2 regions of the Streptomyces sp. NPDC038200 genome follow, and region 1 is predicted to be linked to the other one. Evidence: riboswitches for the same ligand, from Rfam matches in the RefSeq annotation. Region 1 holds a riboswitch; the other holds the start of a gene.
The links. A riboswitch is a leader RNA that binds a small molecule or an ion and turns the genes downstream of it on or off. The one in region 1 is predicted to bind cyclic di-AMP.
Positions count from the first base shown of each region.

Region 1 (4,905 bases):
CGTGGCCACGGGGGTGTCCTTGACGGCGGTGATGACGTCGCCGACCTCCAGGTTGGCCTTGGCCGCCTCCGAGTTGGTCGCCACGTCCTCCACGAACAGTCCGCTGGTGCCGCTCTTCAGCAGCCGCTCCTGCGCGTCGGACACCAGCCGCTCCGCCTTGGGGTCGTCGGCGTAGGTGGAACTCAGCTCCGGGTCGTCCAGGGAGCCGACCAGCCATCCGGGGTCGTTCTGCTTGTCACCGGCGGCCAGCCCGTCCAGCAGCGGGCGCACGTGGTCGCTGCTGATCGAGTAGTACTGCCCTTGCGCCTCGGGATTCCCGAGGGTGTTCACGCCGATCACCTTGCCGTCGGCGTCGAGGAGCGGTCCTCCGGAGTTCCCCGGGTTGACCGTGGCGGAGTGCTGGATCGTGTCCGCGTAGTGAGGCAGGGAGGGCGAGGGGTCCGCCGGCACGTTCGGCGACTGGACGGTGCCGGCGGTGTAGACGGGCTTCTGCGCCTCCTCGTTCTTCTCGAAGGACGCCGGGTAGCCGATGGCCGTGACGGCGTCGGCGGCCCTCACGTCGTGACTGTCGGCGAACTGCAGGTCCTTGAGGTCGCCCTGGGGCGCGCTGAACTGCAGGACGGCCAGGTCCTCGCACGGATTGATGCCGAGGATCCGGACGGGCACCTCGCCCTTGTCCTGGACGACGACCTTGAGGGCGCTCTCCCCCGCGACGACATGCGCGTTGGTGAGGATGAGCCCCTTGTCGGCGTCGTAGATGAAACCGCTTCCGGACCCCGTCTTGCCCACTACGTGGACGGTGGCCGGGGCGGCCTCCTCGAAGATGTCCTGCGGCGAATCGTCCGCCGGGACCGCGTACGCCACCGTTCCACCCATGACCAATGACGCGACCGCTGTTCCGGCGAGCGCGGTTCTCACTTTCGCACCCACGGCGTGGAGCCTTCCGACGACGGGCGGCACCCCACCGGGACCAGCCCGGAATGATCGCTTACCCCTCCAGCTTAGGCGCGCGACCACGCGCTGTCCTGGCGGGCGTTGCGGCGATGACCCACCCAATGATCAGTACGTCCTGTACATTTTTTACAGAGAGTCGCCGACGGCGGCTCCGCCGCGAAGAGGGGTGTGCCCATGTCCCGACCGTCCGCCCGTCATGTCCTGCCCGAGTTCACCGAGCGCACCGGGGCCGCCGTGCGCACCCTCGATCCCTACGCCAGGCTCTTCGAGGACCGGATCGTCTTCCTCGGCACGCCGGTCGACGACACGGCGGCCGGCGATGTGACAGCGCAGCTCATGTACCTGGAACACGCGGCCCCGGACCGGGACATCACGCTGTACATCAACGCGCCGGGCGGTTCCTTCGACGCCATGACGGCCGTCTACGACACGATGCGGTACGTCAGCTGCGACGTCGCGACCTACTGCCTGGGGCAGGCCGCCGCCTCCGCCGCCGTGCTGCTCGCGGCCGGCACCCCGGGCAAGCGGTTCGCCCTGCCCGGCGCCCGCATGGTGATCGAGCAGCCCGCCCTGCCCGAGCCGGTGCGCGGCCAGCCCAGCGACCTCCTCATCCAGGCCGAGGAGTTGACCCGGATCCGCGCGCGGATGGAGGAGATGCTCGTCCGGCACACGGGGCGCACGGCCGGCCAGGTCCACGAGGATCTGGAGCGTGACCTGATCCTGGACGCACCCGGAGCGCTCGCGTACGGTCTGGTGGACGGCATCGTGCCGAGCCGCCGGGACACACCCGGCGCACCGGACGCGAGGTGAGCCCGCCCATGCTGCCGGAACTCCCACCGCTGCCCGCCCTGACCCGCGCCGAGGGCGAGTTGATCGACCGTTACCTGGAGGCGGTCGACCTGCTGGGCCGCGTCAACCCGGCCCGCCCGGGGGACACCTACCGCGGGCTGCGGGCGGCCCAGGCTCTGGTGCGCAAGGCGGCAGAGCTGCGGGACGCGCTCACACTGATGCATCAGCGGGGCGAGACGGAGCTGCACGGGGACACGCTGGCACGGGCGCTGCGGGTGCTGGACGGCGAGCGCCGGGCCGCTCGCGTCGCGCTCCCGCCGGACGGCGTCGCCTGAGGCGGACGCCCGTCCGGCCCGGCCGGGCCCGCGCGTCGACACGAGCCGTCGGGACCGGAGTTGAAACGACCCGAACGACGTACCACCGACCGGTGTACTTCCAGATCGTTTTCCGGGCCTCCCGAGTTGCGCGACGCGCGGGTCCGTGAGTCGTCGAGAAGGCGCAAAGTCGCAGGTCCGGCGCTACGTACGGGATCTGACGGCGGCTCGAACAGAGCAGTGTCCACCCGAACGGGTGAGTGGTGAGTAACGCCACAAATCCCCGATTCCGTTGGGATTTTCGGACAGTAGTGAGTCAAGATCCCTGTCTGACGACAAGCCCCCGCCACCGCGGCGGGGCGGTCCGGGCGGACGCCGAGTCCTGCCGCCGCCCGGATGACCGGTCGACAGGAGTGGATCGGCAGGAGTGGAGGACCCAAGCAAGGCGGGTCGCCGGAACGGATGCGCGTCTGTTCGAGACAGACGGACGTCAGGCTCCGAGCAGCCCTTGGGGTGAAGCCGCGGCAACGCGGCCGGGCTACTTCGCCAGCCCGAATCCGACAGGTCATCCTTCACAGGCGGCTGACGAAGGGTTGCGCATGACTGCGCTCAATCGTGTCCCGTCGCTGATGGCCCGGGCCGGCACGGCCTCGGCCCTCACCCTGGCCGCCGTGGGCGGCTCCATCGCCGTGCCCGGTCTCGCCACCGAGGCCTCGGCCGCGACGACAGCGACGAAAGCACTCCACATCGCGGCGTCCAAGAAGGGCGCGCCGTACTCGTGGGGTGCCACCGGACCGCGCCGGTTCGACTGCTCGGGGCTGACGCTCTACTCCTACAAGAAGGCCGGCAAGAAGCTGCCGCGCACCGCCGCCCAGCAGTACAACAAGACCCACCACATCTCCGCCCGCAGCCGCAAGGCGGGCGACCTGGTCTTCTTCCACTCGGGTTCCAGCGTCTACCACGTCGGCATCTACGCCGGCCACGGGAAGATCTGGCACGCCCCGAAGACCGGAGACGTGGTGAAGCTCCAGAAGATCTGGACGAAGAGCGTGTGGTACGGCCGGGTCAGCTGATCCGTCGTCAGTCCGGGAGCGGCTCCAGCAGCGGGGCCGCTCCCGGGGCCGTCAGCGTCACCCCGGTGCCCGCCTGAAGCCCACGGGCGGCCCGGGGCCGGCGCAGCCGCCTGCCCGGCCGGTGCAGGTGAAGTCGGCGACCGGCATGGCCGCGAGTCCCACCGCGGGTGCCGGTGAAGACGATGAGCTGTCCGTCCATGCCCTCAGGCTGCCGCCGTCGCTGAGCGCATTCCGCCGGGCGCGTCCGGACGTACGGCTCTCCGCGAGCGCACCGGTCGGGGTACGGCCTCTGGAGGGGGTACGCCGCACGGTCTCGGTGGCGTACCGCGCGGACGAGACGAACGACGGGACGAATCCGGCGGCGGACGCCTTCCGGGCGCTGCTGCGAGGGGCGTTCGGCCGGGTCCGGCGGGCCTCCGTGCGCTAGGTTTCCTGCTGTCCCGCCGTCACCGGTGCGGCCGGGATCGCCCAGGGGAGTTCGATCGAGACCGTCTTGCCGCCCTCGCGGGTGGGCCGGATCCGGAGTCTGCCGCCGCACTCCGCGGTGAGCCAGCGGATGATGACCATGCCGCGGCCGTTGTCCTGCTGGACCGCGGCGGGCAGTCTCTTCGGGAAGCGTGGATGACTGTCCGTGACACCGATGCGCAGGTGTGCGTCGTGGTGCAAGGCGATGTCGACCGTGAAGGTGGGTGACTGTCCGAAGGTGTGCTGTACGGCGTTGGTGGCGAGTTCGGACACGATGAGTCGCACGGTGTCGGCCACGTCGGTGTCCGACGGCAGGCCCCACTCGGCGAGGGTCCCCACCACGTAGGAGCGCGCGGCGGAGACCGAGGCGGGATCGCTCGGCAGAGTGACGGATGCTTCCAGCTGGTCTGCCATGGCGACGTCGTCCCTTTCCCACGGGACCGCGGTCCGACAGACGGCGGGGGGTTCGAGTACGGTCCCGGACTGGTGCTTGTTCGCCAGACTGCCACCAACGGGCCGGTCACGGGGAGCGATCCACCAAGATGTGCATATATCTGTCGCTCGATGCGGTGAACTCTGCGACGAGAGGCCGTATGCGGGCGGCCCGTAGGGAGTAAGGAGGAGCCCATGCAGAACGGTCCGGCAGTGCGCCGCCGCAAACTGGGCGCCGAACTGCGCATGCTGCGCACCGGCGCCGGGCTCACGAGCGGTGAGGCGGCCCGGCTGGTGGGCTGGCACCAGTCGAAGGTGAGCCGCATCGAGACCGGCTCCAGCGGTGTGAAACCGGCCGATCTGCGGTTGCTGCTGGACGCCTACGGGGTGCGGGACCGGCATCTGCGCGAGGTGCTGCTGATGCTGGCGGGGCCGCAGGACGCGGGCGGCCGGCACCGCTGGTGGCACGCCTACCGCGGAGTGCTGCCGCCCACCTACCGGGACTTCATCAGCCTGGAGTCGCAGGCGAGCGCGATGCGCACCCTGGAGACCACGGTCGTGCCGGGGCTGTTGCAGACTCCCGAGTACGCCCGCGCGGTGACCCGGGCGGCGGTGAAGGACGTGGCCGGGGACCGCCTGGACACGCTGGTGGAGGTGCGTCTGGCCAGGCAGGACGTGCTGCGGTCGGATCCGCCGCTGGTGCTGAGCGCCGTACTGGACGAGGCGGTGCTGCGCCGCGAGGTCGGCGGGCCGGGGGTGATGGCCCGGCAGCTTCAGCGGCTGACGGAGGCCGCCCGTCTGCCCCAAGTACGGCTGCAGGTACTGCCGTTCGGGGCCGGAGCACATGTCGGCCTGACCGGGCCTTTCGTTATCTTCTC
Region 1 is NZ_JBVJYH010000014.1:170,978-175,882, forward strand. It holds gene ACZ7KF_RS26665 (S1C family serine protease) at 1-876, opposite strand, end outside; gene ACZ7KF_RS26670 (ATP-dependent Clp protease proteolytic subunit) at 1,129-1,764, shown strand; gene ACZ7KF_RS26675 (hypothetical protein) at 1,773-2,078, shown strand; cyclic di-AMP (ydaO/yuaA leader) riboswitch at 2,499-2,653, shown strand; gene ACZ7KF_RS26680 (C40 family peptidase) at 2,657-3,130, shown strand; gene ACZ7KF_RS26685 (hypothetical protein) at 3,276-3,557, shown strand; gene ACZ7KF_RS26690 (ATP-binding protein) at 3,554-4,009, opposite strand; gene ACZ7KF_RS26695 (helix-turn-helix domain-containing protein) at 4,223-4,905, shown strand, end outside.

Region 2 (4,905 bases), on a different contig from region 1:
GTCGATGTCGAGGATCCTCTCCTCGAACGAATCGTCGGGCGGCGGGGTCTTCGTGCTGCGGCGGGCCATCGCTGCCTGGCTCCTTGCTGAAGCGTGGGACGGATCTGATGCGGACCATTGTGGACCGAGGCACCGACAAGCCGTGCCGCGACCCGGTCCGGGCGGGCTCCGGGGCCACCGGAGCCGGGTCCGGCGCAGGCTACGCGATCCGCTCTGGGCGTACGTCCCGCGGGAACTTCGCCGTGGCCCCGCACGCTTTGCATACAGTGGCAGGAACGGCAGGAAAACCGCGGTTTCGACGACCGCCTCCGCTTGCGAAGGGACGTACATGCCCATGGGTCACACGACCACGGCCGAGGCAGGCTCCGGGGGCCTGACAGCGACCGAGCACCGGCTGGCCAACGGTCTGCGCGTGGTGCTCTCCGAGGACCACCTGACCCCGGTGGCGGCGGTCTGCCTCTGGTACGACGTCGGTTCCCGGCACGAAGTCAAGGGGCGTACCGGCCTGGCTCACCTTTTCGAGCACTTGATGTTCCAGGGCTCCGCGCAGGTCAAGGGCAACGGCCACTTCGAGCTGGTGCAGGGTGCCGGCGGCTCGCTGAACGGCACCACCAGCTTCGAGCGCACCAACTACTTCGAGACCATGCCCGCGCACCAGCTGGAGCTGGCCCTCTGGCTGGAGGCCGACCGCATGGGCTCGCTGCTGGCCGCCCTGGACGACGAGTCCATGGAGAACCAGCGGGACGTCGTCAAGAACGAGCGCCGCCAGCGCTACGACAACGTGCCGTACGGCACCGCCTTCGAGAAGCTGACCGCCCTCTCCTACCCGGAGGGCCACCCGTACCACCACACGCCGATCGGCTCGATGGCGGACCTGGACGCGGCCACCCTGGAGGACGCCCGCCAGTTCTTCCGCACCTACTACGCGCCGAACAACGCGGTCCTCTCGGTGGTCGGCGACATCGACCCCGAGCAGACCCTCGCCTGGATCGAGCGGTACTTCGGCTCGATCGCGTCCCACGACGGCAAGCCCGCGCCCCGCGACGGCACCCTGCCGGAGGTCGTCGGCGAGCAGCTGCGCGAGGTCGTCGTCGAGGAGGTCCCGGCGCGCGCCCTGATGGCCGCCTACCGGCTCCCGCACGACGGCACGCGCGCGTGCGACGCGGCCGACCTCGCCCTGACCGTCCTCGGCGGCGGCGAGTCCTCCCGCCTGTACAACCGGCTGGTGCGCCGCGACCGTACGGCCGTCGCGGCCGGCTTCGGCCTGCTGCGCCTGGCCGGCGCGCCCTCCATGGGCTGGCTGGACGTGAAGACCTCCGGTGACGTCGAGGTGCCGGTCATCGAGGCCGCCATCGACGAGGAGCTGGCCCGGTTCGCCGCGGAGGGCCCCACGCCCGAGGAGATGGAGCGCGCCCAGGCCCAGCTGGAGCGCGAGTGGCTGGACCGGCTCGGCACGGTCGCCGGCCGCGCCGACGAACTGTGCCGCTACGCCGTCCTGTTCGGCGACCCGCAGCTCGCCCTGACGGCCGTCGAGCGGGTCCTGGAGGTGACGCCGGAGGAGGTCCAGGAGGTCGCCAAGGCCCGTCTGCGCCCCGACAACCGCGCGGTCCTCGTCTACGAGCCGAAGTCCCCGGAGTCGGTCGAGGACGCGGACGTCCCCGAGGACCCCGAGTCGGAAGCGATCGTAGAGGCCGGCCACGAGAACGAGGAGACGGCCAAGTGACCGAGCTCGCCACCATGGAGTTCCACCCCCAGCCGCAGCCCGGTGCCGCCAAGCCGTGGGCGTTCCCGGCCCCCGAGCGCGGCACGCTCGACAACGGCCTGACCGTGCTGCGCTGCCACCGCCCCGGCCAGCAGGTCGTCGCCGTGGAGGTGCTGCTGGACGCGCCCCTGGACGCCGAGCCGGCCGGGCTGGACGGCGTCGGCACGATCATGGCGCGGGCCTTCTCCGAGGGCACCGACCAGCACTCCGCCGAGGAGTTCGCCGCCGAGCTGGAGCGCGCCGGCGCCACCCTCGACGCGCACGCCGACCACCCCGGCGTCCGGATCAGCCTGGAGGTCCCCGCCTCCCGCCTGGCCAGGGGCCTCGGCCTGCTCGCCGACGCCCTGCGCGCGCCCGCCTTCGCCGAGAGCGAGGTCGAGCGGCTGGTCCGCAACCGCCTGGACGAGATCCCGCACGAGCTGGCCAACCCCGCCCGCCGGGCCGCCAAGGAACTCGCCAAGGAGCTGTTCCCGGCGACCGCGCGCATGTCCCGTCCCCGCCAGGGCACCGAGGAGACGGTCGAGAAGATCGACGCGGCGGCCGTACGCGCCTTCTACGACCGCCATGTGCGGCCCGCCACGGCCACCGTGGTGGTCGTCGGCGACCTGACGGGCGTGGACCTGGACGCGCTGCTGGGGGACACCCTGGGCGCCTGGACCGGCACCCCGGGCGAGCCCCGGCCGGTGCCGCCGGTGACCGCCGACGACACCGGGCGCGTGGTCATCGTGGACCGGCCCGGCGCGGTCCAGACGCAGCTGCTCATCGGCCGGATCGGCCCCGACCGGCACGACCGGGTGTGGCCCGCCCAGGTGCTCGGCACGTACTGCCTCGGCGGCACCCTCACCTCCCGCCTGGACCGCGTCCTGCGCGAGGAGAAGGGCTACACCTACGGCGTGCGCTCCTTCGGGCAGGTCCTGCGGTCCGCGCCGGACGGCACGGGCGCGGCGATGCTCGCCATCAGCGGCTCCGTGGACACCCCGAACACGGGCCCGGCGCTGGACGACCTGTGGAAGGTGCTGCGCACCGTCGCGGCGGACGGCCTGACCGACGCCGAGCGGGACGTCGCCGTGCAGAACCTCGTCGGCGTGGCGCCGCTGAAGTTCGAGACGGCGGCCGCCGTCGCGAGCACGCTGGCCGACCAGGTCGAGCAGCATCTGCCCGACGACTTCCAGGCGACGCTCTACCGGCAACTGGCCGCCACGGGCACGGTGGAGGCCACCGCCGCCGTCGTGAACGCCTTCCCCGTGGACCGCCTGGTGACGGTCCTCGTCGGCGACGCGGCCCAGATCAAGGCACCGGTCGAGGCGCTCGGCATCGGTGAAGTGAGCGTGGTGTCGGCCGAGTAACGGCACGCGCGCACGGGGCCCTGGCGACCTACGGGTCGTCAGGGCCCCTGCTGTTCCACTCGTTCCTCCAGATGCCCGTTTTGCGGGAGAGGTTGCCTGTCTGCCCTGTGGGATGCGCTACAAAAAGCCGCTTGCGTTTGAGGATTGAAAGCGGGCCGCCGTAGCGTCATGCGGGCTGTTCGTCAGGCAGTGCGCCGCGCCCGCGGCACCGGACAGTCATCGCCGAGTCCCCGTACGGCGCGAGCCAGGGGAGCCGGGGACCCACGCAGTCCCTGGGGTGAATCGGGTGCCCGCGCGAGAGCGGGGGGACCCGTAGGAGACCTTCCTGCTCCGAACCCGTCAGCTAACCCGGTAGGCGAGAGGGAAGGAAAGGACCAGCCACTTCATGGCGTTCATGTGCGCCACCGGGAAGCACCGCAAGCCCGGCCGGGTCAAGCGGACCACCGCTCAGGCGGCCGGTATCGCGGCCCTCACCACCACGGGTGTGATCGGCACCCTCGCCGCCTCCCCGGCGCTCGCCGCCGAGAGCCCCGCGGAGCAGACCGGCCTCACCCCGGTCCTGGCCGCCACCGGCGACGTCGCCGAGGAGATCGACGCCCAGGCCGCCGCCCAGCAGCAGGCCGCCGAGCAGAAGGCGGCCGAGGAGGCCGCGGCGAAGGAAGCCGCCAGGCGGGCCCAGGAGGTGCGTGCGGCCAAGGCCCGCGCCGCCCGGGAGGCCGAGCGCAAGCGGCTCAACGCCTTCGTGGCCCCGATCGCGCACTCGTTCGTCTCCACGGCCTACCAGGCCAGTAGCTCCCTGTGGTCCTCCGGTTCGCACACCGGCATCGACTTCCACGCGGCCAGCGGCACGTCCGTGCACGCGGTGGGCTCCGGCACGGTCGTCTCCGCGGGCTGGGGCGGCGCGTACGGCAACCAGGTCGTGATCCGCATGGCCGACGGCATGTACACCCAGTACGGGCACCTGTCCTCGATCGGTGTCGCGGTGGGCCAGAAGATCGTCCCGGGCCAGCAGATCGGCCTGTCCGGCGCCACGGGCAACGTCACCGGCCCGCACCTCCACTTCGAGGCGCGCACGACCCCCGAGTACGGTTCGGACGTCGACCCCGTCGCCTATCTCCGCAACCACGGAGTGCACGTCTGACGCCCGACGCACGACCGTCCGAGGCCCCGGCTCGTCGAGCCGGGGCTTTCGCCGTTTTTCGAGGTGTCCGCCGGACCCGCTGTCCAAAAAATATCCACGGATTACGACCCGCCATCGGAAATTCCCGCTCATTGGAATAGAGTCACGGAACAGGCGTCCAGTGTCGGCGTTTCACGGGGATTAAGGCGGAGGTCGGTCATGCGTATTCCGGCGCACTCGGTGTGCACCGCTGTCCGGGACGACATCGTCGCCGGTGTCTACGAGCGCGGCAGCCGTCTCACCGAGGAAGTCCTGGCCCGCCGCTACGGCGTCTCGCGCGTCCCGGTGCGCGAGGCCCTGCGCACCCTGGAGGCCGAGGGCTTCGTGGTGACGCGCCGGCACGCGGGCGCGTGCGTGGCCGAGCCGACCGAGCAGGAGGCGGCCGACCTGCTGGAGATGCGGGTGCTGCTGGAGCCGCTGGGCGCCGCCCGGGCCGCCCAGCGGCGCACCGAGGCCCATCTGAAGGTGCTGCGCGGCCTGGTCCGGCTGGGCCAGGAGCGGGCCAGGCGGGGCAACAGCGAGGATCTGCGCTCGCTGGGCGGCTGGTTCCACGAGACGCTCGCCCAGGCATCCGGCAGCCCCTCGCTGACCTCGATGCTCACTCAGCTGCGGCACAA
Region 2 is NZ_JBVJYH010000001.1:469,294-474,198, reverse strand. It holds gene ACZ7KF_RS01995 (DNA gyrase/topoisomerase IV subunit A) at 1-69, opposite strand, end outside; gene ACZ7KF_RS01990 (M16 family metallopeptidase) at 329-1,723, shown strand; gene ACZ7KF_RS01985 (M16 family metallopeptidase) at 1,720-3,108, shown strand; cyclic di-AMP (ydaO/yuaA leader) riboswitch at 3,319-3,481, shown strand; gene ACZ7KF_RS01980 (M23 family metallopeptidase) at 3,494-4,249, shown strand; gene ACZ7KF_RS01975 (GntR family transcriptional regulator) at 4,448-4,905, shown strand, end outside.
Region 2: it holds a riboswitch for cyclic di-AMP, as region 1 does, so the genes downstream of both, ACZ7KF_RS01980 (M23 family metallopeptidase) here and ACZ7KF_RS26680 (C40 family peptidase) in region 1, are expected to answer to the same signal.